4 regions of the Kitasatospora sp. NPDC057223 genome follow, and region 2 is predicted to be linked to each of the others. Evidence: riboswitches for the same ligand, from Rfam matches in the RefSeq annotation. Region 2 holds a riboswitch; each other region holds the start of a gene.
The links. Region 2 has a riboswitch for cobalamin ahead of metE (5-methyltetrahydropteroyltriglutamate--homocysteine S-methyltransferase). Riboswitches for the same ligand answer to the same signal wherever they lie in the genome.

Region 1 (7,566 bases), on a different contig from region 2:
AGCCCCATCACGCCCTCGACCACCGCGACGTCCGCCCCGGCCGCGCCGTGCAGGAACAGCGGTGCCACCTGACCGGGGCCGCACATGTAGGCGTCCAGGTTGCGGCCCGGCCGACCGGCGGCCAGCGAGTGGTAGCCGGGGTCGATGTAGTCCGGGCCGACCTTGTGCGGGGAGACGGCCAGGCCCCGGGCGGCGAGCGCGGCCATCAGCCCGGTGGCGACGGTGGTCTTGCCGGAGCCGGAGGCCGGTGCGGCGATGACGAGACGGGGGATGTTCACGGTGACGGCTGCTCTACCACTCGATACCGCGCTGGCCCTTGCGGCCGGCGTCCATGGGGTGCTTGACCTTGGTCATCTCGGTGACCAGGTCGGCGAGTTCGAGCAGCGGCTCCTTGGCGTAGCGGCCGGTGATCACCACGTGCTGGCTGCCCGGGCGGTCCTTCAGCACCGCGACGACCTCCTCCACGTCGACCCAGCCCCAGTGCATCGGGTAGGTGAACTCGTCCAGCACGTAGAAGCGGTAGGTCTCGGCGGCCAGGTCGCGCTTGACCTGCTCCCAGCCCTCCTTGGCCGCCTCCTCGCTGGACTCGGCCATGTCGGCGGTGCGCTGCACCCAGGACCAGCCCTCGCCCATCTTGTGCCAGGCGACGGTGCCGCCCTCGCCGGAGGCGCCGAGCACGCGCAGCGCGTTCTCCTCCCCGACCTTCCACTTGGCGGACTTCACGAACTGGAACACCCCGACCGGCCAGCCCTGGTTCCAGGCCCGCAGGGCCATGCCGAACGCGGCCGTGGACTTGCCCTTCCCCGGGCCGGTGTGCACGGCGGTGATCGGCAGCGTGCGGCGCTGACGGGTCGTCAGGCCGTCGTCGGGGACGGTCTCCGGCTTTCCCTGCGGCATGGGTCAGGCTGCCTTTCGGTTGGCGGGGCCGGTGGTTCCGGCGGTGGGTCGGTGGGCGTGCACGAGTGCGGCGACGCCCTCGGCCCGCAGTTCGTCCAGGGTCACGGCGGAGGCGCCCAACTGCCCGGCCAGCTTGCGGGCCAGGCCCAGCCGGACGGGGCCGGACTCGCAGTCCAGTACGACGCTCGCCAGGCCCTGGGCGGCGAGCAGCCCGGCGGCCCGCCCGGCGTCGGCCAGCGCGTCGCGGCCGCCGGTGGCCCGGCCGTCGGTGACCACGACCAGCAGCGGGCGGCGGTGCGGATCGCGCATCCGCTCCACCCGCAGCGTCTCGTGGGCCCGCAGCAGGCCGGCCGCGAGCGGCGTCCGGCCGCCGGTGGGCAGCGACTCCAGCCGGGCCGCCCCGACCTCCACCGAGGAGGTCGGCGGCAGCGCCAGCTCGGCGGCCGCGCCGCGGAAGGTGATCAGGCCGACCTTGTCGCGGCGCTGGTAGGCGTCCATCAGCAGGGACAGCACGGCGCCCTTGACGGCGGTCATCCGCTGCCGGGCCGCCATCGACCCGGAGGCGTCCACCACGAACAGCACCAGGTTGGACTCCCGGCCCTGGCGGACCTGCTCGCGGAAGTCGTCCCGGCGCAGCTCCAGCGCCCGCCCGGTACGCCCGCGCGCGTGCTGGTGCGGGGCGGCGGCCTGCAGGGTCGCGGCGAGGTGCAGCCTGGTCAGCGTGCCCGCCGGGCGCCGGGCCCGGACGGTGTGCCCGCCGTCGGTCTCGGCGGGGGAGCGGCGCCCCTGGGCGCCCTTGCCGGTGCCGGGCACCTTGAACAGCCTCGTCCGGTACGGCTCCCCGGCGGCGACCGGAGCCTTCTCCCGGGCCGGGCCGGGGGCGGGGCTCCGGTCGGGTACGTCCTGGGCGGGGGAGTCCGGGGCCGGGGTGTCGCCCGCCGGGGCGTCCCGGGCCGGTTCGTCGAGGGCGGGCGCGTCCGGCCCGGCGGGGTCGGGGGCACCGCCGCCGTCCGGGCCGCCGTCCGGCCCGTCGCCGTTCCCGTCCGGCCCGTCACCCTCCGGCCCGCCGTCGGGATCGGGGTCGGGTTCGTCCGTAGGCTCCGGCTCCGGCTCGGCGTGCTCCTCCAGCGTCCGGTCCAGCTTCTCCTCGTCCAGCCCGGGTGCGTCGAACGGGTTGCGCCGGCGGCGGTGCGGCAGGGCCAGCCGGGCGGCCTGGCGGACGTCCTCCTCCAGCACCTCGGTGCGGCCCGACCAGGCGGCCAGCGCCACGGCGGTGCGGGCCATCACGATGTCCGCGCGCAGCCCGTCCACCTCGAACGCGGCGCAGACGGCGGTGATCTGACGGAGCGCCACATCACTGAGCAGGACTTCGGGCAGCAGGGCGCGGGCGGTGGTGATCCGGGCCGCGAGGGTCTGCTCGTCGTCGGCGAAGCGCGCGGCGAAGCCGGTCGGGTCGGCGTCGTGCGCGAGCCGGCGGCGGACGACCTCGGCCCGCTCCGACGGGTCGCGGGTGGCGGCGATCTCGACGGTGAGCCCGAACCGGTCGAGCAGCTGCGGGCGCAGCTCGCCCTCCTCCGGGTTCATCGTGCCGACCAGCAGGAACCGGGCCGCGTGCCGCACCGAGACGCCCTCGCGCTCGACGTACGAGCGACCCATCGCGGCGGCGTCCAGCAGCAGGTCCACGACGTGGTCCTGGAGCAGGTTGACCTCGTCGATGTAGAGCACGCCGCGGTGGGCCCTGGCCAGCAGGCCGGGCTCGTAGGCCTTGACGCCCTCGGCGAGCGCCCGCTCCAGGTCGAGCGAGCCGACGATCCGGTCCTCGGTCACGCCGACCGGGAGTTCGACCAGGTGGGCGGCCCGGGAGGCGGTGTCCGCGCCGTCGTGGGCGCCGTCCGGGCACTGCGGGTCGGGGGCGGCCGGGTCGCAGGCGAAGCGGCAGCCGCCGACGGTCGCGATGGACGGCAGCAGGCCGGCCAGCGCGCGCACCATCGTCGACTTGGCGGTGCCCTTCTCGCCGCGCACGAGCACCCCGCCGACGGCCGGCGAGACCGCGTTGAGCAGCAGCCCGAGCCGCAGGTCGGCCATGCCGACGATCGCGGTGAACGGGTATCGGACGTCACTCATTCGCGGTCCATCTCCTCTGTCAGGTCTTCGGCATCCGTACCCACAGAACTGCTCACGGCGCACCCGGCGGCACGAAGGGCAGCCCGTCCGCCGGGATCCCGCCCTCGATCAGGCGCCACAGCGCGCCGGTGTCGGCGTGCTCCTCGATCAGGTCGCCGAGCCGGTCCAGCCGGGCCTCGCGCGCCTCGGCGAAGCAGGTGTCCGGCGCCGGGACGAACGCGCGCCCGGCCAGCTTCGCCACCTCGCGCAGCAACTCCCGGCGGAACCCGTCGTTCTCCAGCGCGCCGTGCCAGGTCGTCCCCCACACCGATCCGTCCCGGCAGCCGTCCAGGCTCTGCCCGCGGCCATCGGAGAAGAACGGCTCCCCGCCCTCGACCGTGACCACGCCGTGGTGGATCTCGTAGCCCTCGACCCGCTGCCCGTAGGCCTCGCCGACCGGCCGGGCCAGCACCTTTTCGGCGCCGAACCGGACGTGCGCGGGCAGCAGGCCGAGGCCGCCGACCGCGCCGGCCTTCGACTCCACCTCGTCCACGATCTCCCGGGCCAGCATCTGGTACCCGCCGCAGACGCCCAGCACCGGCAGCCCGGCCGCGGCCCGCGCCCTCAGCGCCGGCTCCAGGCCGCGCTCGCGCAGCCAGGCCAGGTCGGCGACGGTCGCCCGGGTGCCGGGCAGGATCACCAGGTCGGCGTCGGCCAGTTCCTCCGGCCGGGTCGCCCAGCGGACGAGCACCCCGGGCTCCTGGGACAGCGCGTCCAGGTCGGTGAAGTTGGACAGCCGGGGGAACCGCACCACGGCCACCCGCAGCACGTCCGCGCCGTACGGGCCGGGGCTGTCCTCCCGGTCGACGACGGTGGAGAGGTCGAGCGAGTCCTCGGCGTCCAGCCACAGGCCCTTGAGCATCGGCAGGGTGCCGAGCACCGGACGGCCGGTCAGGCCGTGCAGCATCTCCAGGCCCGGCTGGAGCAGCCGGGCGTCGCCGCGGAACTTGTTGACGAACCAGCCGGCCACGTGCCGCTGGTCCTCGGCGGACAGCAGCGCCAGCGTTCCGTACATGGCGGCGAACACCCCGCCCCGGTCGATGTCGCCGACCACGACGACGGGCAGCCCGGCGGCGGTGGCCAGGCCCATGTTGGCGATGTCGCGGTCCCGCAGGTTGATCTCGGCGGGCGAGCCCGCGCCCTCGCAGACCACCACGTCGTACCGGCGCCGCAGGTCGGCCAGGCACTCCAGGGCCCGCTCCAGCAGGACGGGCTTGCGCTCGCGGTAGTCCATCGCGCCGACCTCGGCGACCGCCCGCCCGAGCAGCACCACCTGGCTGCGGCCGTCCGCGCCGGGCTTCAGCAGCACCGGGTTCATCGCCGCCTCGGGCTCGACCCGGGCGGCCTGCGCCTGCATCGCCTGCGCGCGGCCGATCTCGGCGCCGTCGGCGGTGACGAAGGAGTTGAGGGACATGTTCTGCGCCTTGAACGGCGCGACCCTGACGCCCTGCCGGGCCAGCCACCGGCAGATCCCTGCCGTGACCACGCTCTTGCCCGCGTCCGACGTCGTTCCGGCGACCAGCAGTGCCCCGCTCAATTCCGGCCACCCTCTCGTTGACTGCCTCGTTGCCCACCGACTGTCCGTAGGGCGTACCGCAGGGCGCCGTGCCCGGCCACCGTGACGCCGAGCGCCAGCAGGCCGACCCGGCGGGACAGCCGGCAGGCGCGCTCGATGTCGTCCACCCCGACCGGGCGCAGTTCGGCGCCGAGCACCGGCCGGTGCTCGACCCGCGCCCCGTACGCGAGGGTGCCGCCCAGCCGCACCCCGAGGGCGCCGGCGAAGGCGGCCTCGGCGCGGCCCGCGTTGGGGCTGGGGTGGGCGGCGCCGTCGCGGTGCCAGACCCGCCAGGCCGTGCCGGGCTCGCGAGCGGCGCAGACCGTCAGCAGGGCGGTGAGCCGGGCCCCCGGCCAGCCCGCCACGTCGTCGAGCCGGGCCGAGGCCCAGCCGAACCGGGCGTAGCGCGGCGAGCGGTGCCCGACCATCGCGTCCAGGGTGTTGACGGCGCGGAAGGCGAGCAGGCCGGGGGTGCCGGCCAGCGAACCCCAGACCAGGGCGTTCACCACGGCGTCGGCGGTGTTCTCGGCGACGGACTCGACCACGGCGCGGGCGATCTGCTGCTCGTCGAGGGCGCTCGGGTCGCGCCCGCACAGGTGCGGCAGCCGCTCGCGGGCGGCGGCGAGGTCGCCCGCGGAGAGCGCGCGGCCGATGGTCCGCGCCTCCCGGGTGAGCGAGGTGCCGCCGAGCACCGTCCAGGTCGCGGCGGCGGCCAGCGCCGCCCGGCCGGCGGGGAGCCGCCCGGCCGTCCGCTCGGCCAGCACGGCGCCGGCCGCGACGGTGCCGACGCAGAGCGCCGTGTACGCCGTGCCGGCGGCGCGGCGGTCACGCCAGAGCAGCCGCTCCAGGCGGCCGGCGGCGGTGCCGAAGGCGGCCACGGGGTGGCCGCGGCGGGGGTCCGCGAAGCGGGCGTCGGCGAGGTATCCGGCGACGGCTCCGAGGGCGAAGGCTGCGCTGCGGGTCAGCCCGCGCACGGCAGGGGCGACGCGGTTCGGCGGCGGGCTCGGTTCGACGGTGGCCGGTGGTCGGCCCGGGCAGCCTGCATGGCGTGCGTGTCCTCACTCAGGGTCCGCGCCCTGGATCGACGTACCGGGGGCGAGAGTCTCCTGGCTTCCGGGTCGGGCACGCCCGGGGCGTCCGCGGGCCCCGGGGGGCCGTGCTGACGCCTGTTCGAGTGTGCTCCCCGGTGACAGTGGCGGGACCGCGCCGGATTCGCACCGGCTTCCTCTGCATTGCCTCCGTTTGGCTGAAGGATCCCATCACGCTGTTCGACCGGGCGTCAACCGAGGTCGCGGAGGGTTTGGTCACACGCCGGGCGGGCACGGCGGGCGCGCCCGCAGCGGCGGTTGGGCGGCCGGCCGGCCGGCCCCGGGAACCGTCGCTACCTCCGAGTACGGTGCCCGCCGGGCCGTCGGGCTCTGGACGATCCGCCGGTCGCGCGGGTGGAGCCCGGGCCGCGCTTCGTGCGTTCGGAGCCTGGGGGCGCACCGGCCCCGGCCCGTACGGTCGTTCCCCATGCGACCCAGACAGCCCCACCTGCCGCCGGTCCCCTTCTCGCCCGCGGCGGCCAGGGCACACCGTGCCGGACTGGGCCTGACCCCTCAACAGGTGGCCGAGGGGATGGCCGCGCACGGGATCCGGCTGCTGCCCGGCCACGTCATCGGCTGGGAGAGCGGTGAGATCCGGCCGTCCGAGGAGGAGTTCATCGCCCTGGCCCGCGCCCTGTGGTGTCCGCCGGCGCAGCTGATGGGCGCCCGCCCGGCCTGCCTGCGCGACTTCCGGGTGGCCCGCGAGCTGGGCCGGGAGGAGGCGGCCCGCCGGATCGGCGTCCCGCCGCGCGCGTACGAACTGGCGGAGGCCACCGGCAGCTGGAACGGCGACGAGGACCAGACGTACGCCCTGGCCCAGGTGCTCGGGCTGACCCTGCGGGACGTGCCGGCCGTGCTCGGGCGCGGGGACGAACTCGAACAGCGGCTGCGCCGGTGCGTCGACGGGCGCTGGCAGGCGCAGGTCAAGGCGATCGGGCGGATCGTCCCGGTGCCGCGGGAGACCCTGGCCGCCGTCCTGACGGACCTCCAGGAGGAGCAGCAGGTCACCGCCCACTGGGGTGCGGGCAGCTGGGGGTCCGCCGCCCCGGCGCAACCTGAGCCGCCCCGGCGTGACCGCCCGCTCGCCGAGCGCTTCTGGGAGCTGCTGGCGGGGCAGCACACCGGGATCCCGGTCTGACCGGCGCCGGCGGCGAGCCGGCGTTCCGTGCCCCGGACGGCCCGCACCGGTGGCCGCCCGCCCGCGCGGCGAGTGGACTGGTGTGTGTATGCAACCGGGCCGCGGCCGGCGAGGCGGCGGAGCGGCAGGCACCAGAGCGGGGAGAGCGATATGCGTTGGGGAACCGCAGCCGTCGTGGCGGCAGCCGCAGCCGGGACGGGCGTCGCCGTGCTGGCGCTCGGCCGCAGGGTCTCCGAGCGGGCGGTGCACCCGGGGGCGGGCGGCGCCCCGAAGGGCGCCGCGCAGGTACGGGTCACCGGCCTGGCGGCCGGCCGCGTCACGCTCACCCGGACGCCGCAGAGCGCCCGCCCCGGCCGCTACGCCCTCGAATGGGGGGCGGACGGTCACGCGGTGGTCGGGGACGTCCTGCAGAGCTCCCCGCAGGGCGTCACCCGCCGTCTGGAGCGCGCCGACGGCGCCCCGGAGCCAGGTACCGCCGTCCGGCTGACCCCGCGGGTGTACCGGGGCGACCCGGGGACCGCCCTCGGGCTCCCGTTCATCGAGACCGCCGCCAACGGTGAGGGCGGCGCGCTGCCCGCCTGGTACGTGGACGGCAAGCGCGGCATCTGGGTGCTGCTGGTGCACGGCCCGGGCGCCGACCGCGAGCAGACGCTCTGCGCGATGCCCCAGCTGGCGCGGCTCGGCCTGCCCGTCCTCTCGGTCACCTACCGGGGGGACGAGGGGGC
Region 2 (7,566 bases):
GCGGCCCCGCACCGCCTCGGCGGCGAACTCGACGTACTCGTGCAGCCCGTACGCCAGCGCCGGCGCGGACAGGGCCGATACCGCCACCAGCGTCAGGAGCCCGGCGACGGCCGCCCGCGCCGAGCGGGCGACGGGCCGGACCGGCCGGGGCCCGAGCAGGGCTTCGACCCGCTGCGGGACCGGCCCCGTGCTCACCGACAGCAGCAGCCTGCGGCTTCCGCCCTCCCGCGCGGCCGAGGCTCCGGCCAGCGCCGCGCGCGCGATCGCGGCCGCGGCCAGCCGACGGTCACCGGACGAGGCGCAGGCCTCCTCGTCCGCCCAGCGCTCCAGGTGGAAGTCCAGGGCCGGGCGCAGGCCGCGCAGGGCCGGGTGCACCCCGGCCGCCAGGTGGGCGGCGACGGACATCAGGTGGTGGCGGCCCGTGAGATGGGCCCGCTCGTGGGCGAGCAGGACTTCGCGTTCCGCCGGGCCCAGTGCCCGGAGCATCCCCTGCGTCACGACGACCCGTCCGCCGCGCCGGCGCAGCGCGGGCAGGGCGAACGCGTCCGGGGCGTCACTCGGCACCACCAGCAGGTCGCCCTCGGGCACCGCGTCCGCCGTCGACGCCCAGGCGCGCGCCAGCACGGAACGCTGCTCGCGCCAGCGGCGCACCACCACCACCGACTGCGCTGCCAGCACCACCCCGGCCGCACCGGCGACCGGCAGGGCGGCCGGCCACGCGGCCGCCACCCGCGACACGGGCAGGTGTTCCAGATGGGCGAGGAACGGCACGTGGAACAGTCCGGCCAACGCCGCCACGGTGCCGCCCGCGAGCAGGACCGCCGCCCCGGTGAGGACGGCGCACGCCTCGCGCGGCGGAAGGACGCCCGCCAGGCGGCGGGCCGCCGGCGCCGCGCCCCAGGGCAGCAGCAGGGCCAGCACGACGAGGGCCAGGACCAGGGTCACGCACGCTCCCCGGGGCCCTCGGATTCCAGCAGGAGACGGCGCAGGACGTCCTCGTCACCCTCGGAGAGCGAGGACACGAACCGCTTCAGCACCAGCTCCCGGCTCGGATCGCCCTCCAGCTCCCGGCGCATCCGCCCGGCGGCCAGCCCGGCTGCGTCGTCCGCCGCCAGGTAGGCGAAGCCCCGCCCCGAGCGGATCCGCACGAGCGTCCCCTTCTCGTGGAGGCGGATCAGGATGGTCGCCACGGTCGTCCTGGCCAGGCCCCGGCCCAGCGATGCGTTGACCTGCTGCGGGGTCATCGGCCCCCCGGCCGCCCACAGGACCGCCAGCACATCCGCGACGAGCTCGCCGTGCGGGCGCCTCGCGTCCCGGCCGTCGTCCACCATCCCACTCCTGCCCTGCTGACTTCCCGGCCGAACACGTCCGGATCTCCGTAAGGTATGCCTATCCAACTCTACGGGTACAGGATCCGGGCACGGCGCGGTGACCCTGCGGGCAGGCGTCCGGGCCCGGGAGGATCGGCCCAGGTCATGGCCCCGCACCGGGCCCGGCCGCGCCGGGCGGGTGATCACGGGGTCACACCCGCCCGGCACGGTGGCGTCAGCCGGCCGGCTCCGCGCGGACCTCGCGGGCCGCGGCGACCAGGTGCTCCAGCGAGGCGCGGGTCTCGGGCCAGCCGCGGGTCTTCAGGCCGCAGTCGGGGTTGACCCAGAGCCGCGCCGCCGGGATGGCGGCGAGGGCGGCGCGCAGCAGGGCGGCGGCCTCCGCGGTGCTCGGCACCCGGGGCGAGTGGATGTCGTAGATGCCGGGGCCGACCTCGCGCGGGTAGCCGGCCTCGGCCAGCTCGTGGGCGACCTGCATGTGCGAGCGGGCCGCCTCCAGGGAGATCACGTCGGCGTCGAGCTCGTCGATCGCGGTCATGATCTCGCCGAACTCGGCGTAGCACATGTGGGTGTGGACCTGGGTGTCCGCGCGGACCCCGGAGGTGCTGAGCCGGAACGCCTCGGTGGCCCACGCCAGGTACGCGGGCCGGTCGGCGGCGCGCAGCGGCAGGGTCTCGCGCAGGGCGGGCTCGTCCACCTGGATGACGGCGGCGCCGGCCGCCTCCAGGTCGTTCACCTCGTCGCGCAGGGCGAGGGCGACCTGGCGGGCGGTGTCGGCGATCGGCTGGTCGTCGCGGACGAAGGACCAGGCGAGCATCGTGACGGGGCCGGTGAGCATGCCCTTGACCGGACGGCTCGTCAGGTCCTGGGCGTAGCGGTACCAGTCGACGGTCATCGGGTGCGGGCGGGAGAGATCGCCGGCCAGCACGGGCGGGCGGACGTAGCGGGTGCCGTAGGACTGCACCCAGCCCTGCTGGGTGGCCAGGTAGCCGGTGAGCTGTTCGGCGAAGTACTGGACCATGTCGTTGCGTTCGGGCTCGCCGTGCACCAGGACGTCGAGGCCGGCCTTCTCCTGGTAGGCGATGACCTCACGGACCTCGGCGCGCATCCGGTCCTGGTAGGTGCCGCCGTCGATCCGGCCGGCCCGCAGGTCGGCGCGGGCGGTGCGCAGCTCCGTGGTCTGCGGGAAGGAGCCGATGGTGGTGGTCGGCAGCAGCGGTAGGTTCAGCCGGGCCCGCTGGGCGACGGCGCGCTCGGGGTAGGCCTGGAGGCGGCGGGCGTCCCCGGCGGTGGTGGCTGCCGCGCGGGCACGGACGGCCGGGTCGTGGGTGAGGGCGGAGGCGGCGCGGGAGGCCAGGTCGGCCCGGTTGGCGGCGAGTTCGGCGGTGATCGCGTGGGTGCCCTCGCGCAGGCCCCGGGCGAGGGTGGTGATCTCACCGGTCTTCTGCCGGGCGAAGGCCAGCCAGCGCGCCACCTGCGGGTCGAGGTCGCGCTCGGCGCCGGCGTCGAGCGGGACGTGCAGCAGGGAGCAGGAGGGGGCGACGTCCACCCGGTCGGCCAGGCCGAGCAGGGTGGCCAGGGTGGTCAGCGACTTCTCCAGGTCGTTGATCCAGATGTTGCGGCCGTCCACCACGCCTGCGACCAGGCGCTTGCCGGGGAGGCCGCCGACGGCCGCGAGGTCGTCCAGGTTGGCGGCGCCGGGGCCGGTGAAGTCCAGGCCGACGCCCTCGACGGGGGCCTTGGCGAGGACTTTCAGCGCCTCGCCGGCGCGGTCGAAGTAGGTGGCGACCAGGATGCTCGGCCGGGCGGTGAGCGCACCGAGCTCGCGCAAGACCCTTGCGGCGGCGCTCAGTTCGGCCGGGCTGCGGTCCTGGACGAGGGCGGGCTCGTCGAGCTGGACCCAGTCGGCGCCGGCCGCGCGCAGGTCCGCGAGCAGTTCGGCGTAGACGGGCAGCAGCCGGTCGAGCAGGGTGAGCGGCTGGAAGTCGGCGCCGACGCCGGGAGCGGGCTTGGCGAGCAGCAGGTAGGTCAGCGGGCCGACCAGCACCGGGCGGGCGCGGTGGCCCAGCGCCAGGGCCTCACGCAGTTCGGAGACGGCCTTGGCGGAGTTCGCGGCGAAGACCGTGTCCGGCCCCAACTCGGGCACCAGGTAGTGGTAGTTGGTGTCGAACCACTTGGTCATCTCCAGCGGTGCGGCGTCCTGGGTGCCGCGGGCCATGGCGAAGTAGCCGTCCAGCGGATCGGCGTCGACGGCGGCCCGGTGGCGCGGCGGGATCGCGCCGACGGCGACCGTGGCGTCCAGCACGTGGTCGTACAACGAGAAGTCGCCGGTGGGCAGTTCGGTGACGCCGGCCTCGGCCAGCCGGTGCCAGTTGTCGCGCCGCAGGCCCGCGGCGGTGGCCCGCAGGGCGTCGGCGTCGACCCGACCGGCCCAGTAGCCCTCGACCGCCTTCTTCAGCTCCCGGTTCGGGCCCTGCCTCGGGTAGCCGTACACGGTGGACTGCGGGGTGGCCGACGGACGAGCGCCGGGCTGCGGCTGCGGGGTACCGGACTGCGGGGTGGTGGAACTCGATGACACGGAACTCTCCTTCGCGAGTCGCGTTGCGATCCCGGGAGAGCACGGGGGCGCGAAGGAACACAGCAGTGGGGGCGCGGCACCAGGATGTGCCCGCCCGCTCCGCCGACCCGCCCACGAGGTCACCGAGATCACCGCGTGCGGGGTGCACGCGGGCAGTGGCAGGTCTTCGGACTCATGGGCACACCCGCCCTGGAAGGGCGGACACCTACTGGCCGTCGCTTCCCGGGCCCCTGCTGGGGCCCAGTGCATGTGACGGCGGTCGTTCCCATTCACCGCTGCGGGGCAGTCCCGGATTCACACCGGGTTCCCTCTTGCGACGCGCCTGCCTGGCTGGCAGGGCGAACCGACTGCGAGGCACAGCCTAGGCCCTCCGGACCGGCCCCGTCGGCGATCGTCCGGATGCCGGTACCCGGCGGCGCCGTCACCCCGGGCCGGAACGGGTACCCGCGGCGGCGCCCGCGCCGGTGATTCGCCCGGGGAACGCCGGATGCGGCACAGTGTGGCCATGAGCGCGGACACGGACCACCGGGACCCGGTCGGGCAGCTCGGCGGGCCGAGCACCGCTCCCCGGCGACGTCCGGTGCAGCAGCGCAGCCAGGAACGGTACGAGCGCATCCTCGACGCCTGCGCGAGCCTGCTGGACGAGGTCGGCGCCACCGCCCTGACCACCAAGGCGGTGGCCCAGCGGGCCCAGGTGCCGATCGGCACGCTCTACCAGTTCTTCGCCGGCAAGGAGAGCCTGCTCGCCGCCCTGGCCGCCCGGAACCTGGAGCGCTACCTGGAGCGTCTCGCCCGCCGGCTGGAGGCCGAGGCCCCGCCGGGCGTGCCCGGCTTCGTCGACCTCGCGGTGGAGGAGTTCGTCGCCATGAAGCGGGCCGTACCCGGATTCGGGCAGGTCGACTTCGGCCTGGTCGACCCGAGCCCGACGGGCGTCCTCGACGACCGGCACCTGCTGGACACGACACTCGACAACAACGCGACCGTGGCGGTGCGGCTGCAGGCCCTCGGCGGCGACCTGTTCACCGACCGGGCCGGGCGGCCGGGCGGCCCGGTGGTCCTGCGGGTGGCGCTGGAGTCGGCGGACGCCGTCCTCAAACTCGCCTTCCGCAGCGACCCCGACGGCGACCCCGTGCTGATCGCCGAATGCAAGCGCCTGCTCCGCGGCTACCTCTCGGACCGGCCCGCGGGCGCCTGACCAGCGGCACCGAAGCGTTGCGGGCCGGCCCGGCCGGCAGCACAGTGGAAGCAGGACGGCTGCCGGCGGCCCGGCCGGCCCGGGCGCGGCGGCCTGCCTGTCGGCGGCACGAGGGCCGTCACTACCTAAGGAGCAGATCGTGCATGCAGCGGTAGGTGACCAGCTCCACATCCACAGCAGGTCGGTGGGCATGGCGGACCGCACGGGCGAGATCACCGAGGTCCGCGGCCCCAACGGGGAGCCGCCGTACCTGGTGTCCTTCGAGGACGGCCACGAGGGGCTCGTCTACCCGGGACCGGACACCGTCGTCGAGCACAGCAAGAAGATCAGCTGACGCGCACCGTCCGTCCCGCGCCCGCCCGGCGCGGGACGGACCACTAGCGTGTCCGCGCCGCTGCCCGGCCCGCTGGACGGCCTGGCCCCGCTGCTGGAGCACTACGGCTACCCGGCGCTGGCCGCCTTCGTGCTGCTCGACAACTGCGGCATCCCCGCGCCCGGCCAGACCATCCTGGTGCTGGCGGCCGTCTACGCCGGTACGGGGCACCTGAACCTCGCCGCCGTGATCGTCATCGCCCTCGTCGCCGCGATCGCCGGGAACACCCTCGGCTACGTCATCGGGCGCACCGGCGGCCGGGCCTTCGTCCACCGCTGGGGCAGCTACGTGCTGCTCACGCCGGCCCGGATGGAACGCGCGGACGGCTTCTTCGACCGGCACGGCGGCAAGGTCGTCACGGTGGCCCGCTTCGTGGACGGGCTGCGCCAGGCCAACGGCATCATCGCCGGCACCACCGGCATGGACGCGCGCCGCTTCACCTTCTTCAACGTCCTCGGCGCGGTGCTGTGGGTCGGTGTCTGGTCGGCCTTCGGCTATCTCGCGGGCGCCAACATCGGCACCGTGTACGAGCGTGTGGTGCGCTACCAGCTGTGGCTGCTGGTGGCGCTCGGTGTCGTCGTCGCCGCCCTGGCCGTGCACCAGGTGCTGCGCCGGCGGGCCCGCCGGTAGCGGCCGCGGCACCCGGCCGGCCCCGTCAGCCGAAGCTGAACGGCAGCACCTCGAACGACGAGGCGTACCGCACGCCCAGCCGGGTGCCGGCGGCGCGGGCGAAGCCCTCCAGGAAGTCCGCCGCGTTCGCCATGTCGCCGCCGAGCCCCTCCAGGTACGCCTTGTGGGCCCGCAGCGAGGCCACCCCGACGTCGAAGAAGTCCGTGGTGTCCACCGCGTGCCGGGCGTCCGGGGAGCCGGCCGCCCAGAGTTCGCGCACTCCGTCCCAGGGCTGGTGCCCCTCGTCGACCAGGTCGGGAAAGACCCAGCGGTTCCCCGCGTCACGGACGGCGTCCAGGGTGGCGCGGCCGGTGGCGATGTGGTCGGCCTGGTTGGGCATGACGCCGCCGTAGGTGTCCCGGAAGTTGGTGGTGAGGACGATCTCCGGGCGGTGCCGGCGGATCACCCGCGCGATGTCGCGGCGCAGCGTCAGCCCGTGTTCCAGCACGCCGTCCGGATGGCCGAGGAACTCCACCTCGTGCACGCCGACCAGGGCCGCCGAGGCGACCTGCTCGGCCTCGCGGACGGGGCGGCACCGCTCGGGGGGCAGCGAGTCGATGCCGGCCTCGCCACTGGTGACCATCACGTAGACCACCCGTCTGCCCTGTGAGGTCCAGCGGGCCACCGCGGCGGCCGCGCCGTACTCCATGTCGTCGGGGTGGGCGACGACGGCCACGGCGGTCTGCCAGTCCTCGCGGAGCGCCTGGTACGGCTCGGGCTGCTGCTCGTTCATCGGGACCTCGCTCGTTCCTCGGCCGCGGCTCCCGGTCGCGGCACCGGCCCCCTTGGCAACGGTACGCCGGGGGGCCGGGCCGGGAGAACCGGCGGCTCAGCCGGCCGACCGGAGGGAGTAGTTGAAGTCGGTACTGCCGAAGTGGCCCATCAGCCGGAGCCAGAACGGCATGAGCATCTCCATCCCGCGGGCCCCCTTGACGTCGCCGAGGTCCAGCACCGACCCGGCCGGCCAGCCGAACTCCTCCAGCAGGGCGGTGACCACGGCCTTCGCGTCGGGGTCGTCGCCCGCGACGAAGGCGTTGTGCTCCCCCGGCACCCGGCCCGGTTCCACCATCACGGGGGCGCTCATCGTGTTCAGCGCCTTCACCACCCGGGCCTGCGGGAACTCCCGCTGGATCTGCTCGGCGACGCTGTCGGTACACACCGGGTCGAGGCTGACCTCGCCCTCCGCCGAGAAGACCAGCGGGTTGGAGACGTCGACCAGGACCTTCCCGGCGAGGGTGTCGGCCCCGGCCGCCCGCAGGGCCTTGAGCGAGACGGTGCCGGCCGTGGCGTTGATGACCACCTCGCCGAAGGCGGCGGCGTCGGCGAAGGTGCCGCCGTGCCCGAGCGGGCCGGCCTTCTCGGCCCAGGCCCCGGCGGCGGTGTTGTCCTTCGTCCGCGAGCCGACCGTCACCTCGTGACCGAG
Region 3 (7,566 bases), on a different contig from region 2:
GGCACCGGCCTCGATCATCTCCAGCAGCCGGAACAGCGAGGTCGGCGCGTTGCCGACGGCGACCACCGCGCCCTCCAGCCGGGGCAGCCACAGCTCCATCGCGGCGGCGCTGCGGGTGTTTCCCATCCGCTTCGCCAGCTCGGGGACGGACGGGTCGGAGAGCGTGCAGATGACCTCGTTGTCGGCGGGCAGCCGCTTGCGGGTCACCCCGCTCGCGACCATCGACACGTCGCACAGGACCGGCGCGCCGGCCCGCAGCGCCGCGCGGGCGTCCGCGACGACGCGCGGGGACCAGAGCAGGTCCTCGACCAGGTCGGTCATGCCGCACGCGTGGATCATGCGCACCACGACCTGTGAGACGTCGGCGGGCAGGCCCGCCAGGTCGGCCTCGGCCCGGATGGTGGCAAAGGACTCGCGGTAGATGGCCGCCCCGTCCTTCTCGTACTCGATCACTTCGTCCTCCGGGCCCGGGCCACTGCTTCGGCCATCTCTTGCGTTGTCACTGCCGGCTGTTCCACTGCCGGCTGTTCCACTGCCGGCTGTTCCACCGGCCGCTGTTCCACCGACTGCTGTTCCACCGACCGCGGGGGATCCTGCGGCGGGCCCGGGCGGACGGACACCTGGTAACCGTCCCCCGTGGCGAGGACGTCCACCCACTCCCCCGCGGGGTGTCCGCACCGGCGGGCGCAGCCCGACCAGTGCACGGGCAGCAGCCGCTGCCCGGCGGGGCCGTCAGCGGCGAGGGCGCGGGCCGCGTCGGCCCGGACGTCCGCGAGCGACCTGGCGCAGCCGGGGGTGCCGGTGCAGGCCATCGCCCCCTCCCACGGGGAGTGCGGGTCGAGCCCCGGGCCGGCGGCCGCGATACGCCGGGCCCAGGGGCCGGCGGCGTCCGGCGGGAGTCCGGGGATCACCACGCCCCGCCACGGGGTGACCCGCAGGCTGCCCGCGCCGGCCTCGGCGGCGTCGGCGAGCAGCCGCCATCCGGCGGCCGTGGCCCGGCCGAAGGGCAGCCCTGCGCAGAGCGCGTACCGGCCGCAGGGCCCGGCGACCGGGCCGGCCTGCGGCAGGGTGCCGGGAAGTGCGGGCAGGGTGCGTACGGGCAGGCCGGGGAGGGTGAGCAGGGTGCCGTCCGGGTCGGCCTCGCGGATCCGCCAGGCCCGGGTGCCGGTGCTGCGCAGCAGGGCGAGGAAGCGTTCGGCGGCGAGCAGCGCGGCCGGTACGGCCTCGGCGGCCGGCACCTCGAAGGCCCTGGTGGCACGGCCCAGGCGCAGGAGTGCCGCGCCGTCGGGGGTTGCGATCAATGTCACATCGGCGTCGAGCCCGGCGACGTCGCCCCGGCCGTCGTCGAGGGCGAACAGGAAGCGGCCGGAGAGGCCGGTGGTCCAGTCGGCGGCGCACAGGGCCGCGTCCAGCGCGCGGACCCAAGTCGTCGTGTCCGCATGGCCGTTGCCGTCGACACCGGCGAGCGGCGAGGCGACGATGTTGCGGATGCGCTCGTGCCGGTCGGAGGGGAGCAGGCCGGCGGCGCGCAGCCGGGCGCCGAGCTGTGAGCCGCAGTCGTCCGGCAGGCCGCGCAGTTGGACGTTGCCGCGCGAGGTGGTCTCCAGCGAGCCGTCGCCCAGCCCTTCGGCGGCGTCGGCCAGCACCCGTACCTGATCCACCGTCAGCAGTCCGCCGGGCAGCCGGACTCGGGCGAGGGCCCCGTCGTCGGCCGTATGTAGGCGAAGGGTCCCCGGGCACGCGTCCTCGCGGGCCCGGTCGGGCCCGCCGGAGCCCTGGGCGGCGGGGTCGGTCGAGGGTGACATGGCCGCGAGCATACCGATGATCCGACCGGACGCTCTGTCCCGTGGATCACCCCCAGCGCCTACTATGCTCCCGGGCGGATCCTTGTGGTCCGCTCACGCCAGAGACGGCGCAAAGGGGAGGAAACCGGTGCAAACCCGGTGCGGTCCCGCCACTGTGACCACGGTTCACCGCCGTGGGAGCCAGGAACTCCTGCCGTCCTCGACTCTCCCCCGGTCTCCGGCCGGGGGGACACCCCACGGGGCGCGGACCCCGAGGAAGGCTCGACCTATGCGCCGCCGCATGCCTGCGCCCGGGCTCACCCCGGTGCCGCCGCCCCTGCTCGTGCCCGTGCCCGCCCTCACTGCCCGTACCGGGCAGGAGGGGTCCATCGAGGCCGGGAGGGCCTTCGCATGATCCTGCTTCTGTCGACCTCGGACACCGACCTGCTCAGTGCCCGGGCCGCCGAGGGCCCCGTCCCGTTCCGCCTCGGCAACCCGGCCCGGCTGACCGCCGACGACCTCCCCGCGCTGGTGGAGGGCACCGACCTGGTGGTCGTCCGGCTGCTCGGCGGGCGCCGCGCCTGGCAGGAGGGCCTGGACGCGCTGCTGGCCGGGCCCCGCCCGGTGATCGTGCTGACCGGTGAGCAGGCACCCGACGCCCAGCTGATGGAGCTGTCCACCGTCCCCGCCGGCATCGCCGCCGAGGCGCACGCCTACCTCGCCCACGGCGGCCCGGCGAACCTCGCCGAACTGGGCGCCTTCCTGTCCGACACCGTGCTGCTCACCGGCCACGGCTTCGCCGCGCCCGCCTCCGCCCCCGAGTGGGGGCCGCTGGAGCGCACCGCGACGGCGGAGAACGCCGACGGCCCGGTCATCGCGGTGCTCTACTACCGCGCCCACCACATGAGCGGCAACACCGCCTTCGTCGAGACGCTCTGCCGGGCCATCGAGGACAAGGGCGCCCGGCCCCGGCCGCTGTACTGCTCCTCGCTGCGCGGCGCGGAGCCCGGGCTGCTGGCCGAGCTGGGCACGGCCGACGCGATCATCACCACCGTGCTGGCGGCCGGCGGCACCCGGCCGGCCGACGCCTCGGCCGGCGGCGACGAGGAGGCCTGGGACGCGGGCGCGCTCGCCGCGCTGGACCGGCCGATCCTCCAGGCGCTCTGCCTGACCTGGTCGCGCGCCGCCTGGGAGGCCAGCGACGACGGCCTCTCCCCGCTGGACACCGCGACGCAGGTCGCCGTCCCCGAGTTCGACGGCCGGCTGATCACCGTCCCGTTCTCCTTCAAGGAGCTGGACGAGGACGGCCTGACCGTCTACGCGGCCGACCCCGAGCGCGCCGCCCGGGTCGCCGGGATCGCGGTGCGGCACGCCCGGCTGCGCTACATCCCGGCCGCCGAGCGCCGGCTCGCGCTGGTGCTGTCCGCGTACCCGACCAAGCACGCCCGGGTCGGCAACGCGGTCGGCCTGGACACCCCGGCCAGCGCGATGCGACTGCTCACCCGGCTGCGCGAGGAGGGCATGGACCTCGGCCCGCTGGACGGCCCGGACGCGCTGCCGGGTCTCGCGCCCGCCGCCGACGGCGACGACTCTCACGAGGGCGACGCGCTGATCCACGCGTTGATCGCGGCCGGCGGCTACGACCAGGACTGGCTGACCGAGGACCAGCTCGCCCGCAATCCCGTCCGCATCCCCGCCGCCGACTACCGGCGCTGGTACGCCGAACTGCCCGCCGGCCTGCGCGAGGAGGTCGAGCGGCACTGGGGCCCGGCGCCCGGCGAGCTGTACGTCGACCGCAGCCGCAACCCCGACGGCGACATCGTGCTGGCCGGCCTGCGGGCCGGGAACCTGCTCGTGCTGATCCAGCCGCCGCGCGGCTTCGGCGAGAACCCGGTCGCGATCTACCACGACCCGGACCTGCCCCCCTCGCACCACTACCTGGCCGCCTACCGCTGGATCGCGGCGGCGCAGGAGGACGGCGGCTTCGGCGCCGACGCGGTCGTCCACCTCGGCAAGCACGGCAACCTGGAGTGGCTGCCCGGCAAGACCGCCGCGCTGTCCGCCGACTGCGGCCCGGACGCCGCGCTCGGCGACCTGCCGCTGGTCTACCCCTTCCTGGTGAACGACCCGGGCGAGGGCACCCAGGCCAAGCGGCGCGCCCACGCCACCCTGGTCGACCACCTGGTGCCGCCGATGGCCCGGGCCGAGAGCTACGGCGACATCGCGCGCCTGGAGCAGCTGCTCGACGAGCACGCCAACATCGCCGCGATGGACCCGGCCAAGCTGCCGGCCGTCCGGGCCCAGATCTGGACGCTGATCCAGGCCGCCCGCCTCGACCACGACCTCGGACTGGACGAGCGACCCGAGGACGACGGCTTCGACGACTTCCTGCTGCACGTCGACGGCTGGCTCTGCGAGGTCAAGGACGCCCAGATCCGCGACGGGCTGCACGTGCTGGGCCAGGCCCCGGCCGGCGTCGACCGGGTCAACATCGTGCTCGCGATCCTGCGCGCCCGGCAGATCTGGGGCGGCGTCGCCGCGCTGCCCGGCCTGCGCGAGGCGCTCGGCCTGGACGAGTCCGCGCTGACCCTCGGCGCGACCGACGCGGCCGAGGCGAAGGCCCGTGAGCTGGTCGAGGCGATGGAGGCCGAGGACTGGGCGCCGGAGGCGGTCGAGAAGATCGCCGCCGGCCTGCCGCCCGCCGTCGCCGAGGTGCTGGCCTTCGCGGCCCACCAGGTCGTCCCGCGCCTCGCCGCGACCACGGACGAGCTGGACGCCGTCGTGCACGCGCTCGGCGGCGGCTTCGTGAAGGCCGGCCCGTCCGGCTCGCCGCTGCGCGGGCTGGTCAACGTCCTGCCGACCGGGCGCAACTTCTACTCCGTCGACCCGAAGGCGGTGCCCAGCCGGCTCGCCTGGGAGACCGGCCAGGCGCTGGCCGCCTCGCTGGTCGAGCGCTACCGGGCGGACAACGACGGCGCCTACCCGCCCTCGGTCGGCCTCTCGCTGTGGGGCACCAGCGCGATGCGCACGGCCGGCGACGACATCGCCGAGGCGTTCGCCCTGCTCGGCGTGCGCCCGGTCTGGGACGACGCCTCGCGCCGGGTCACCGGCCTGGAACCGATCGGCCTGGCCGAACTCGGGCGTCCGCGGATCGACGTGACGCTGCGCATCTCGGGCTTCTTCCGGGACGCCTTCCCGCACGTGGTCAACCTGCTGGACGACGCGGTGCGCCTGGCCGCCCGCCAGGAGGAGGCCGACGAGGACAACTTCGTCCGGGCCCACGTCCAGGCGGACCTGGCCGAGCACGGTGACGAACGCAAGGCCACCGTCCGGGTGTTCGGCTCCCGCCCGGGCACCTACGGGGCCGGTCTGCTCCAGCTGATCGACAGCCGGGACTGGCGCACCGACGCCGACCTCGCCGAGGTCTACACGGTCTGGGGCGGCTACGCCTACGGCCGCGACCTCGGGGGCCGCCCGGCCCGCGAGGAGATGGAGACCGCGTACAAGCGGATCACCGTGGCGGCGAAGAACACCGACACCCGCGAGCACGACATCGCCGACTCGGACGACTACTTCCAGTACCACGGCGGCATGGTGGCCACCGTCCGGGCGCTCACCGGCAAGGCGCCGACGGCGTACATCGGCGACTCGACCCGGCCCGAGACGGTGCGCACCCGCACCCTCACCGAGGAGGCGGCCCGGGTCTTCCGCGCCCGGGTCGTCAACCCGCGCTGGATCGAGGCGATGCGCCGGCACGGGTACAAGGGCGCCTTCGAGATGGCGGCGACCGTCGACTACCTGTTCGGCTACGACGCCACCACCGGCGTGGTCGCCGACTGGATGTACGAGAAGCTCACCCAGGAGTACGTGCTCGACCCGACCAACCGCGAGTTCCTGGCGGGCGCCAACCCCTGGGCGCTGCACGGGATCAGCGAGCGGCTGCTGGAGGCGGCGAGCCGGGGCCTGTGGGCCGAACCCGACCCGGAGCTGATCGAGCAGCTCCAGGCCGCGTTCCTGGAGAGCGAGGGCGACCTGGAGGGCGAGGGCTGACGGCCGACGGGTGCCGCCCGCCCCAGCGGGTAGGCGGCGCCCGTGCTGATCTTCAAAGTCCGCGAATTCCGCCGTCACCGGCCCGGTGACCTGGTGACATCCACCCCCGGGGCGGACAATCGGAGGATGTCGCTCCGATTCGCGCTGACCCGGCCCCCGCGGTACGCCGCGCTCGTCGCGGGCGCCGTCCCGGTGCTCTGCTTCCCGGGGGCCGGTCTCGCGGCACTGGCCTGGGTCTGCCTGGTGCCCGGTCTGCTGCTGATGCAGCGGGCGCCGAGTGCGCGGGAGGCCGCCGTGCGGGGCTGGTGGTTCGGCGCCGGGTTCATCCTCACCGCGATGTACTGGCTGATCCCCTCGATCGGCCCGGCGCTGCCGGTGCTGGCGGTGCTGTTCGGTGCGCTCCAGGCCGGTGTGGGCTTCGCGGTGTGGCGGCTGCTGCGCCCGCCGGTGACCGCCGGCCGGGCGCTGGCCGCGCTGGTGGTGGTGCCGGCGGTGTGGGTGACCACCGAGTTCGCGCGCTCCTGGCAGGCGCTCGGCGGCCCGTGGGCCCTGCTCGGCGCCACCCAGTGGCAGCATCCGGCGGTGCTGGCGCTGGCCGCCGCGGGCGGGATCTGGCTGGTCAGCGCCGCCGTGGTGGCCGCCAACACGGCGGTGGTGGTGCTGCTCTGCACCCGCCGGTGGCCGGTCCGCGTGCTGGCGGCCGGCGCCGGCGCGCTGGTTCTGCTGGCCGGCCCGGTGCTGTTCGCGCTGCGCACCCAGCCGGCCCCGGACGGCCGCGCGACGGTCGCGCTGGTCCAGCCGGGCATCGTCGAGGACGCGGGGCAGCGCCTGGACGCGAGCGTCAACGCCACCGCCGCCCTCGCCGGGCGGCCCGTCGACCTGGTGGTCTGGGGCGAGAGCAGCACCACCGCCGACCTGGACCGGGACACCGCCGTGCTGGAGCGGCTGCGCGCGCTGTCCGCCGCGACGGGGGCCCCGCTGCTGGCCGGGGAGGACGCCCGCAAGGGCGACGGGAGGATCTCCAAGGACGCGGTGCTGATCGGCCCGGACGGCGTCGAGGACCGCTACCGGAAGATCCGCCTCGTCCCGTTCGGCGAGTACATCCCGCTGCGGCCGGTGCTCGGCTGGATCGCGGGCGTGAGCCGGGCGGCCGGCGAGAACCGTGCCCCCGGCAGCGCCTTCCACGTCCTGCACCCGGTCGGCCGCGACGGCCGGCCGCTGCCGGTCGGCGCGCTGGTCTGCTTCGAGTCGGCCTTCCCCGACATGTCGCGGGTGGCCGCCACCGAGGGCGCGCGGCTGCTGGTCTACCAGTCCGCGACGTCCACCTTCCAGCACACCTGGGCGCCCGAACAGCACGTCTCGCTGGGTGCGCTGCGGGCCGCCGAGACCGGCCGCCCGGTGGTGCAGGCCTCGCTGACCGGCGTCTCGGCCGCCTTCGACGCCCAGGGCCGGGAGATCGCCCGGCTCGGCACCGACCGGACGGGCGCGCTCACCGTGGACCTCGCACTGGCCGCCCCGCAGGCCCGCACCTGGTACGACCGGATCGGCGACGTGGTGCCGGTGACGGCGGTCGCGGTCACGGCCGTCGCGGGCGCGTTCGCCCTGCGGCCCCGGCCGCGGCGGCGGCGGCCGTCGGGCGGGCCCGCCGCGGTGGGCGCGAAGGATCAGCCGTCCGTCCCGGCCTGGTAGACGCCGAACACCCCGCCCTGCGGATCCCGCAGCACGGCGATCC
Region 4 (7,566 bases), on a different contig from region 2:
CGCAAGGACGCGCTCAAGCAGATGGCCGAGGGCACCGCGAAGTACGCCACGGTTCCCAACGACTGACGCCGTGACAGGCAGGAGGGCCCGGTACCGCGGATCCGCGGTGCCGGGCCCTCCTGCCTGCGGGCCTAGAAGTCGTCGTCGAAGGCGACCGAGCCCTCGACGGCCACCTGGTAGGCGGACACCCGGCGCTCGAAGAAGTTGGTCAGCTCCTGGACGTTCTGCAGCTCCATGAACCCGAACGGGTTGCTGGAGCCGTAGCGGACCGGCATGCCGAGGCGGGCGAGCCGCTGGTCGGCGACGGTCTGCAGGTACTCCCGCATCGACGCGGTGTTCATGCCGGGCAGGCCCTCGCCGCAGAGGTCCTGGGCGAACTGGAGCTCGGCCTCGACGGCCTCCTCCAGCATCTCGGTGACCTGCTTGGCCATCTCGTCGTCGAAGAGGTCCGGCTCCTCGGAGCGGACGGTGTCGACCACCGAGAAGGCGAAGTCCATGTGCATGGACTCGTCCCGGAACACCCAGTTGGTGCCGGTGGCCAGGCCGTGCAGCAGGCCGCGGCTGCGGAACCAGTACACGTACGCGAAGGCGCCGTAGAAGAACAGGCCCTCGACGCAGGCCGCGAAGCAGATCAGGTTCAGCAGGAACGCGCGGCGGTCGTCCTTGGTCTGCAGCGAGTCGATGTGGTCGACCGCGTTCATGTACTTGAAGCAGAACTGCGCCTTCTGGCGGATGGAGGGGATGCTCTCCACCGCGTCGAAGGCCGCCGCGCGGTCGTCCGGATCGGGCAGGTAGGTGTCGAGCAGCGTCAGGTAGAACTGGACGTGCACGGCCTCCTCGAACAGCTGCCGGGACAGGTAGAGCCGGGCCTCGGGGGAGTTGATGTGCTTGTAGAGGCTCAGCACCACGTTGTTGGACACGATCGAGTCACCGGTCGCGAAGAAGGCGACCAGCCGGCCGATCATGTGCCGCTCGCCCTCGCTGAGCTTGGCGAGGTCGGCGACGTCGGAGTGCAGGTCCACCTCCTCGACGGTCCAGGTGTTCTTGATCGCGTCCCGGTAGCGGTCGTAGAACGACGGGTAGCGCATCGGACGCAGCGTCAGCTCGAAACCGGGGTCGAGCAGCATCTTCTCGCGGCCGGGCGCGTCGAAGTCGGTCTCCGGGGTGGGGGAACTCACTGGCAGGCCTCGCAGGACTCGGGGTTCTCCAGGGAGCAGGCGAGCGCTGCCTCCTCCTCCGGAGTGAGGGTGGGCGTCGGCACGGACACCGGGGCCGGGGCGGCCGCGCGGGCGGCGCCGGAGGCGGCCTGAGCGATCCGGGTGGCCGGGCGCGACCGCAGGTAGTACGTGGTCTTCAGGCCGACCTTCCAGGCGTACGCGTACATCGAGCTGAGCTTGCCGATGGTCGGCGCCGCCATGAAGAGGTTCAGCGACTGGCTCTGGTCGATGTACGGCTGCCGGGCGGCGGCCAGGTCGATCAGCGCGCGCTGCGGCAGCTCCCACGCGGTGCGGTACAGCGAGCGGACCTCGACGGGCAGCCAGTTCAGCTCCTGCACGGAGCCGTTGGCCTCGCGCAGCGCGTCCCGGGTCTGGGCGTCCCAGACGCCCAGCTCCTTGAGCTCGCGGACCAGGTACGGGTTGACCTGGAGGAACTCGCCGGAGAGGGTCTCGCGCTTGAACAGGTTGGACACCTGCGGCTCGATGCACTCGTACACGCCCGCGATGGACGCGATGGTGGCGGTCGGCGCGATCGCCAGCAGCAGCGAGTTGCGCAGGCCGGTGGCGGCGATCCTGGCGCGCAGCGCGTCCCAGCGCTCCGCCCACTGCGGGGCCGTCTCGAAGTGGTCGATGTGCAGCTGGCCGCGGGCGGCGCGGGTCTCCGCGTACGCCTCGTGCCGGCCCAGCTCCTCGGCCAGCTCGTTGGAGCGCTCGTAGGCGACCAGCATGATGCGCTCGGCGATCAGCGTGGACAGCCGCTTGGCCTCGGCGGAGTCGAAGTCCAGGCGGAGCTGGAAGAAGACGTCCTGAAGGCCCATCACGCCGAGGCCGACCGGGCGCCAGCGGGAGTTCGAGGCGCCGGCCTCGGGGGTCGGGTAGAAGTTGATGTCCACCACGCGGTCGAGGAAGGTGACGGCGGTGCGGACGGTGGTGTCCAGCCGGTCCCAGTCCATCGCGTTCAGCAGGTCGGCGGGGGTGGCGCCGGGGGCGACGTGCGCGCCCAGGTTGACCGAGCCGAGGTTGCAGACGGCGGTCTCGGAATCGTCCGTGACCTCGATGATCTCGGTGCAGAGGTTGGAGGAGTGGACGGTCCGGCCGGGGACGGCGGTCTGGTTGGCGGCGCGGTTGGAGGCGTCCTTGAAGGTCATCCAGCCGTTGCCGGTCTGCGCCAGGGTGCGCATCATCCGCGAGTAGAGGGTCTGCGCGGGGATGGTGCGCACGGCCTTGCCCGCGGCCTCGGCGGCGAGGTAGGCGGCGTCGAAGTCGGCGCCCCACAGGTCGACCAGCTCGGGGGTGTCGGCGGGGGAGAACAGCGACCAGTCGGCGTCGGCGTTCACCCGGCGCATGAACTCGTCCGGGATCCAGTGGGCGAGGTTCAGGTTGTGGGTGCGCCGCGCCTCCTCGCCGGTGCTGTCGCGCAGCTCCAGGAACTCCTCGATGTCCGCGTGCCAGGTCTCCAGGTAGACGCAGGCCGCGCCCTTGCGCCGGCCGCCCTGGTTGACCGCCGCGACCGAGGAGTCCAGCGTGCGCAGGAACGGCACGATGCCGTTCGACTTGCCGTTGGTGCCGCGGATCAGCGAGCCGCGCGAGCGGATCCGGCTGTAGGACAGGCCGATGCCGCCGGCGTGCTTGGACAGCCGGGCGATCTGCGCGTAGCGCGAGTAGATCGAGTCCAGGTTGTCCAGCGGCGAGTCCAGCAGGTAGCAGCTGGACATCTGCGGGTGCTTGGTGCCCGAGTTGAACAGCGTCGGCGAGGACGGCAGGTAGGACAGCGCGCTCATCAGCGCGTACAGCTCGGACACCTCGCGCACCGACTGCTCGTCGTCGCCGACCGCCAGGCCGGACGCGACGCGGAGCAGGAAGTGCTGCGGGGTCTCGATCACCTTGCGGGTGATGGGGTGGCGCAGCAGGTAGCGCGACTGGACGGTGCGCAGGCCGAAGTACTCGAAGCGGTCGTCGCCCCTCTGGTCGATCAGGGCGTCCAGGGTGTCGGCGTGCTTGGCCACGAACGCGGCCGTGGTGTCGCCGATCAGGCCCTCGGCGTGGCCGACCGTGATCGAGGCGGAGAAGGACACCGCGCCCTGGCCGACGGCCTCGTCGGCGATCTCCAGGGCGAGCAGGCGGGCGGCGAGCTTCGAGTACTGCGGGTCCTCGGCGATCATCGACGCGGCGGCCTCGACGGCCAGCCCGCGCAGCTCCGCGAAGTCGGAGCCGGCGTGGCGGCCGCGCAGGGCGGCGGCGGCGACGTGGCCGGGGTCGACCTCGGGCAGGTCTGCGCTGCGGTCGGTCAGCAGCCGCAGGAGCGCTCCGCCCGGGTCGGACACCGTCGGGTCGGACGGTGCGGAGGTGCTGGAACCCTGGGCGGGCAGCGTGGCTGAGGCAGCGGTGGTCAAGGCGCTCTCTCCTGGCGGCGATCGGCGGACGACTCAAGGTCACCGGGCCGTACGGGGGCAGGGGAGCACGGCGCGTGTGCCGGGTGGCGTCGCGCGACGGTGTCTCCCCGGCCCGCCCGCGAGGCCCGGAAGTGTTGCCGTGCTGCAGGGCCTCTGCGGGGAGGCCGTGTGGCACGCCGTCGGCAGGTATTCGGACTCGCGGGGCCTTGGGAACAGCCCGCTCACCGCTGCGGGGCAGTCCCGGATTCGCACCGGGTTCCCCTGCGTTCGACAGCAGGAGTGAGCATACATCTAGTGCCGCTGATCCTTGTTACCACCACATGTTGTGTCGCGCCGATCGTTTGTTCGAGTGGGCGAGTGGTGTGGAGTCATCCCGGAGGGGCCCTTGACGTGGCTTTCCGGGGCCCGTGCGGGCCGTTCGGGCACCCCCCGCGCGCCGGTGGCTGCGGGTGTCCGTCCGGTGCCTTCAGAGGGCCTTGCTGTAGACCAGCAGGTCAATTCCCGGGGCCGGTGACCAGTCCCGCCCGGGCGCGCGGCGGAAGCCGATCCGCTCGTAGAGGCGGTGTGCCGCGTGCATGTCCGGCCGGGTGGAGAACGCCATCGCGGTCAGGCCCAGCGCGCCGCTGCGGGCCAGCGCGGCCCGCACCAGCGCCTCGCCGACGCCCCGGCCGCGCGCCGGGGCGCCCGTGGCGAGCATCCGGATCTCGCCCTCGTGCGGCTCGGCGACGTCGGCCCAGACGGTGCCGCCCGCGGCGAAGGTCACACAGCCGAGGACCTGTCCTCCTGGCCCGCCGTCGACCGCGACGAGGAGTTCGGCCTCCCGGGCCCGGCGGGCGGTGTCGCGCAGGAGGTCGACGTAGGGGCCGTCGGGCGCGGTGTGGCCGCCCCCGACGAAGGCCTCGACGCAGACCTCACCCGCACCCGGGAGGTCCTCTTCGCGGGCGTGGCGGATGACGATGTGCATGGCGCCAGTGTGCCGGAGGGCAGGTCGCCGGCGGCGGGGAGGGTGCCGGCCGGGAGGGTGCCGGCGAGGGGCTCGGATGCCGGGCCGGGGGCGCCGTGCAGCCGGTCGGGGGTGCCGGGGTCGGCCGGGTAGCCGGTGGGCCGGTGCCAGTTGTCGCGGCCGTGCCGGCTGTTGCGGTCCACGTCGCGGCCGATCAGCACGCCGAGCAGGCCGAAGCCGCCGACGGCACCGAGCAGGGAGAGCGCGCCTGTGAGCGCCGAGGAGTCCATGACTCCACTCTGACGGCGCGTCCGGGGCGCCACGAGTGGCAGGAACGCAGGATTGCATCGAAATACTGCCACCCCGACCCTGGCGCCCGGCCCGGCCCGCACGGCATGCTGGACGGCATGCTCAAGAACGTCGTCGCCGTCGTCCTGGAAGAGGTCCACCCCTTCGAACTCGGCGTGGCCTGCGAGGTCTTCGGCCTGGACCGCAGCGAGGAGGGCCTGCCGGTGTACGACTTCGCGATCGCCGGCGCCCACCCGGGCCCGCACCGCACCCACGCGGGCTTCACCGTGGACGTACCGCACGGCCCCGAGCGGCTGGCCACGGCCGACCTGGTGATCGTCACCGCGACCGGCCTGCGCGACTCCTACCCGCTGCCCGTGGTCGACGCGCTCCGGGCAGCCGTCGACCGCGGCGCCAAGGTCCTCTCCATCTGCAGCGGCGCCTTCCTGCTCGGCCAGGCCGGGCTGCTCGACGGCCGCCGCGCCACCACCCACTGGCGGTACACCACCGAACTCGCCCGGCGCTTTCCCCGCACCACCGTCGAGCCCGACGTGCTCTACACGGACGCCGACCCGGTGATCACCTCGGCCGGCACGGCCGCCGGCATCGACGCCTGCCTGCACCTCGTCCGCCGCATGCAGGGCGCCGAGACCGCCCGCGGGATCGCCCGCCGGATGGTCGTCGCCCCGCACCGCGAGGGCGGCCAGGCCCAGTTCGTCGCCCGCCCGCTCCCCGAGGACGACGGCGCCTCACTCGGCGGGCTGCTCGACTGGATGCGCCACCACCTCGACCAGGAGTGGACGGTCGACCAGCTCGCCGCCCGCGCCCACATGTCCCCGCGCACCTTCGCCCGCCGCTTCCAGCAGGAGACCGGCACCACCCCGCACCGCTGGCTCACCGGCCAGCGGCTGCTGCTCGCGCAGCGCCTGCTGGAGGGCACGGCCGAGCCGGTGGACGCCATCGCCGCCCGCTGCGGCTTCGGCAACGGCGCCGCGCTGCGCCACCACTTCGGCCGGTGGCTGGGCACCACGCCACTGGCCTACCGGCGCACCTTCGCGGGCGGCGCCTGGGCGGGGGAGCCGGGCCTGCGGGTCTGACCGCCCGGCCCGCTCACCGGCCGGCGGCGAGGTGCTCCGTCCCGTTCCACTGCTCGCGGCGCAGCCGCCCGCCGGCCGCCCGCCACATGCTGGTCGAACAGTTGCGGACCTGCTCCAGCTCCAGCAGCTGCTGCTCGGTGAGCCGCTCCAGCGCGTAGCGCAGCATCAGCACCGTGCAGTCGTGCGCCACCAGGAGCACCGGGCGGCCGTCCTCCTGCTCGGCCAGGTCGCGCAGGCAGCTGCGGACCCGCAGCGCGACGTCCGACCAGGACTCCCCGCCCGGCGGCCGGTAGTACAGCTCGCCCATCCTGCGCCGCCGGGCCGCCTCCTCCGGATGCTTCGCCTCGATCGCCGCTCTCGTCAGCATCTCCAGGACGCCGAGTTCGCGGTCCCGCAGCCGCTCGTCGTAGCGGACGGCCAGCGAGATGGGCACCGCGCCCAGCCCGGCGGCCTGGGCGAGCGCGATCCGGGCCGTCTCGGCGGTGCGCACGTACGGGGAGCACCAGACGCTGCGCGGGCGGTCGGCGGTGGGCAGGGCGGCCCACCACCGGCCCAGGGCGTGCGCCTGCTGCTGGCCGTGCATGGAGAGCGGGATGTCGGCGTCCCGGCAGCTGATCGGGACGCTGAGCGCACCGGCGGCCTCGGCGAGCTGGAACTCGACGTTGGCGGTGGACTCGCCGTGCCGGGTGGCGATCAGCAGGGAGGGCTGCCGGACGTCCGGTGTGCTCCGGTGCTGCGTCTCGGCGTGCTGTCCGTTGACGGTGGTGCCGGTCTCTGCCATGGCCGCGTCTCCCCGTTGTCGTCGAGTGCCTCGGACGGCCCGCTCATACAAATATGATCGCGCCGCCTCCTCCAGTGTTCACGGAGGTGACGGCGCGATCACAGGGCGCGCGCAGGGTGTATCAGTGCGCCGCCACCGGTACCGGCGCGCTCGCCGTCGCCTCGTCGCCGGCCTCGGCGCTGTAGTCGGACGGGCTGGTCTCGTCGACGCCCTCGGCGGCCTTGGCGGCCCGCAGGACGAGCGTCAGCACCACCGCCACCACGAGGTTCAGCACGAAGGCCGTCAGGCCGATGTAGCCGATCTCCCCGATCCCGGGGATCGCGGCCGCGTTGCCGCCGAAGTGCTTCGTGGCGGGGCTGGCGATGCCCCAGGCCTTCCAGGTGCCGTAGACCATGCCGACCGCCCAGCCGGCGAACAGCGCCCAGCGGTGGAACCAGCGGGTGAACAGCCCGCCGACGATCGAGACGAAGGTCTGCAGGATCCACAGGCCGCCGAGCAGCTGGAGGTTGATCGCGGACTGCTTGTCCATGGTGAGGACGAACGCCAGCGCGCCGACCTTCACCAGCAGGGAGGCGATCTTGGCGACCTTGGTCTCGTCGGCCGGCGTGGCGGCCGGCTTGATGAACTCCTTGTAGACGTTGCGGGTGAACAGGTTGGCGGCGGCGATCGACATGATCGCGGCCGGCACCAGCGCCCCGATACCGATCGCCGCGAACGCGACGCCGGTGAACCAGTCCGGGAACATGTTCTCGAACAGCTGCGGCACCGACAGCTGTGCGTTGAACCCCTTCACCCCGCTGCCGACGCCGGCCGCGATGGCCATGAAGCCGAGCAGCGCCAGCAGGCC

Region 1: it holds a riboswitch for cobalamin, as region 2 does, so the genes downstream of both, ACFUK0_RS20565 (cobalamin biosynthesis protein) here and metE (5-methyltetrahydropteroyltriglutamate--homocysteine S-methyltransferase) in region 2, are expected to answer to the same signal.
Region 3: it holds a riboswitch for cobalamin, as region 2 does, so the genes downstream of both, cobN (cobaltochelatase subunit CobN) here and metE (5-methyltetrahydropteroyltriglutamate--homocysteine S-methyltransferase) in region 2, are expected to answer to the same signal.
Region 4: it holds a riboswitch for cobalamin, as region 2 does, so the genes downstream of both, ACFUK0_RS16690 (ribonucleoside-diphosphate reductase subunit alpha) here and metE (5-methyltetrahydropteroyltriglutamate--homocysteine S-methyltransferase) in region 2, are expected to answer to the same signal.

The regions. Positions count from the first base shown of each region.
Region 1 is NZ_JBHUWW010000056.1:17,108-24,673, reverse strand. It holds gene ACFUK0_RS20585 (cobyrinate a,c-diamide synthase) at 1-278, opposite strand, end outside; gene cobO (cob(I)yrinic acid a,c-diamide adenosyltransferase) at 292-897, opposite strand; gene ACFUK0_RS20575 (putative cobaltochelatase) at 901-3,021, opposite strand; gene ACFUK0_RS20570 (cobyric acid synthase) at 3,074-4,597, opposite strand; gene ACFUK0_RS20565 (cobalamin biosynthesis protein) at 4,594-5,589, opposite strand; cobalamin riboswitch at 5,694-5,888, opposite strand; gene ACFUK0_RS20560 (helix-turn-helix domain-containing protein) at 6,131-6,841, shown strand; gene ACFUK0_RS20555 (alpha/beta hydrolase family protein) at 6,992-7,566, shown strand, end outside.
Region 2 is NZ_JBHUWW010000009.1:41,815-49,380, reverse strand. It holds gene ACFUK0_RS05990 (M48 family metalloprotease) at 1-945, opposite strand, end outside; gene ACFUK0_RS05985 (BlaI/MecI/CopY family transcriptional regulator) at 942-1,331, opposite strand; gene metE (5-methyltetrahydropteroyltriglutamate--homocysteine S-methyltransferase) at 1,546-3,822, opposite strand; cobalamin riboswitch at 4,046-4,269, opposite strand; gene ACFUK0_RS05975 (TetR family transcriptional regulator) at 4,412-5,101, shown strand; gene ACFUK0_RS05970 (DUF1918 domain-containing protein) at 5,241-5,435, shown strand; gene ACFUK0_RS05965 (DedA family protein) at 5,484-6,104, shown strand; gene ACFUK0_RS05960 (PIG-L deacetylase family protein) at 6,130-6,876, opposite strand; gene ACFUK0_RS05955 (NADPH-dependent F420 reductase) at 6,973-7,566, opposite strand, start outside.
Region 3 is NZ_JBHUWW010000048.1:1,742-9,307, forward strand. It holds gene ACFUK0_RS18615 (precorrin-8X methylmutase) at 1-453, opposite strand, end outside; gene cobG (precorrin-3B synthase) at 450-1,805, opposite strand; cobalamin riboswitch at 1,874-2,018, shown strand; gene cobN (cobaltochelatase subunit CobN) at 2,196-5,834, shown strand; gene lnt (apolipoprotein N-acyltransferase) at 5,961-7,523, shown strand; gene ACFUK0_RS18635 (VOC family protein) at 7,499-7,566, opposite strand, start outside.
Region 4 is NZ_JBHUWW010000040.1:15,204-22,769, reverse strand. It holds gene def (peptide deformylase) at 1-66, shown strand, start outside; gene ACFUK0_RS16695 (ribonucleotide-diphosphate reductase subunit beta) at 132-1,127, opposite strand; gene ACFUK0_RS16690 (ribonucleoside-diphosphate reductase subunit alpha) at 1,175-3,586, opposite strand; cobalamin riboswitch at 3,774-3,914, opposite strand; gene ACFUK0_RS16685 (GNAT family N-acetyltransferase) at 4,077-4,574, opposite strand; gene ACFUK0_RS16680 (helix-turn-helix domain-containing protein) at 4,961-5,938, shown strand; gene ACFUK0_RS16675 (histidine phosphatase family protein) at 5,952-6,719, opposite strand; gene mctP (monocarboxylate uptake permease MctP) at 6,841-7,566, opposite strand, start outside.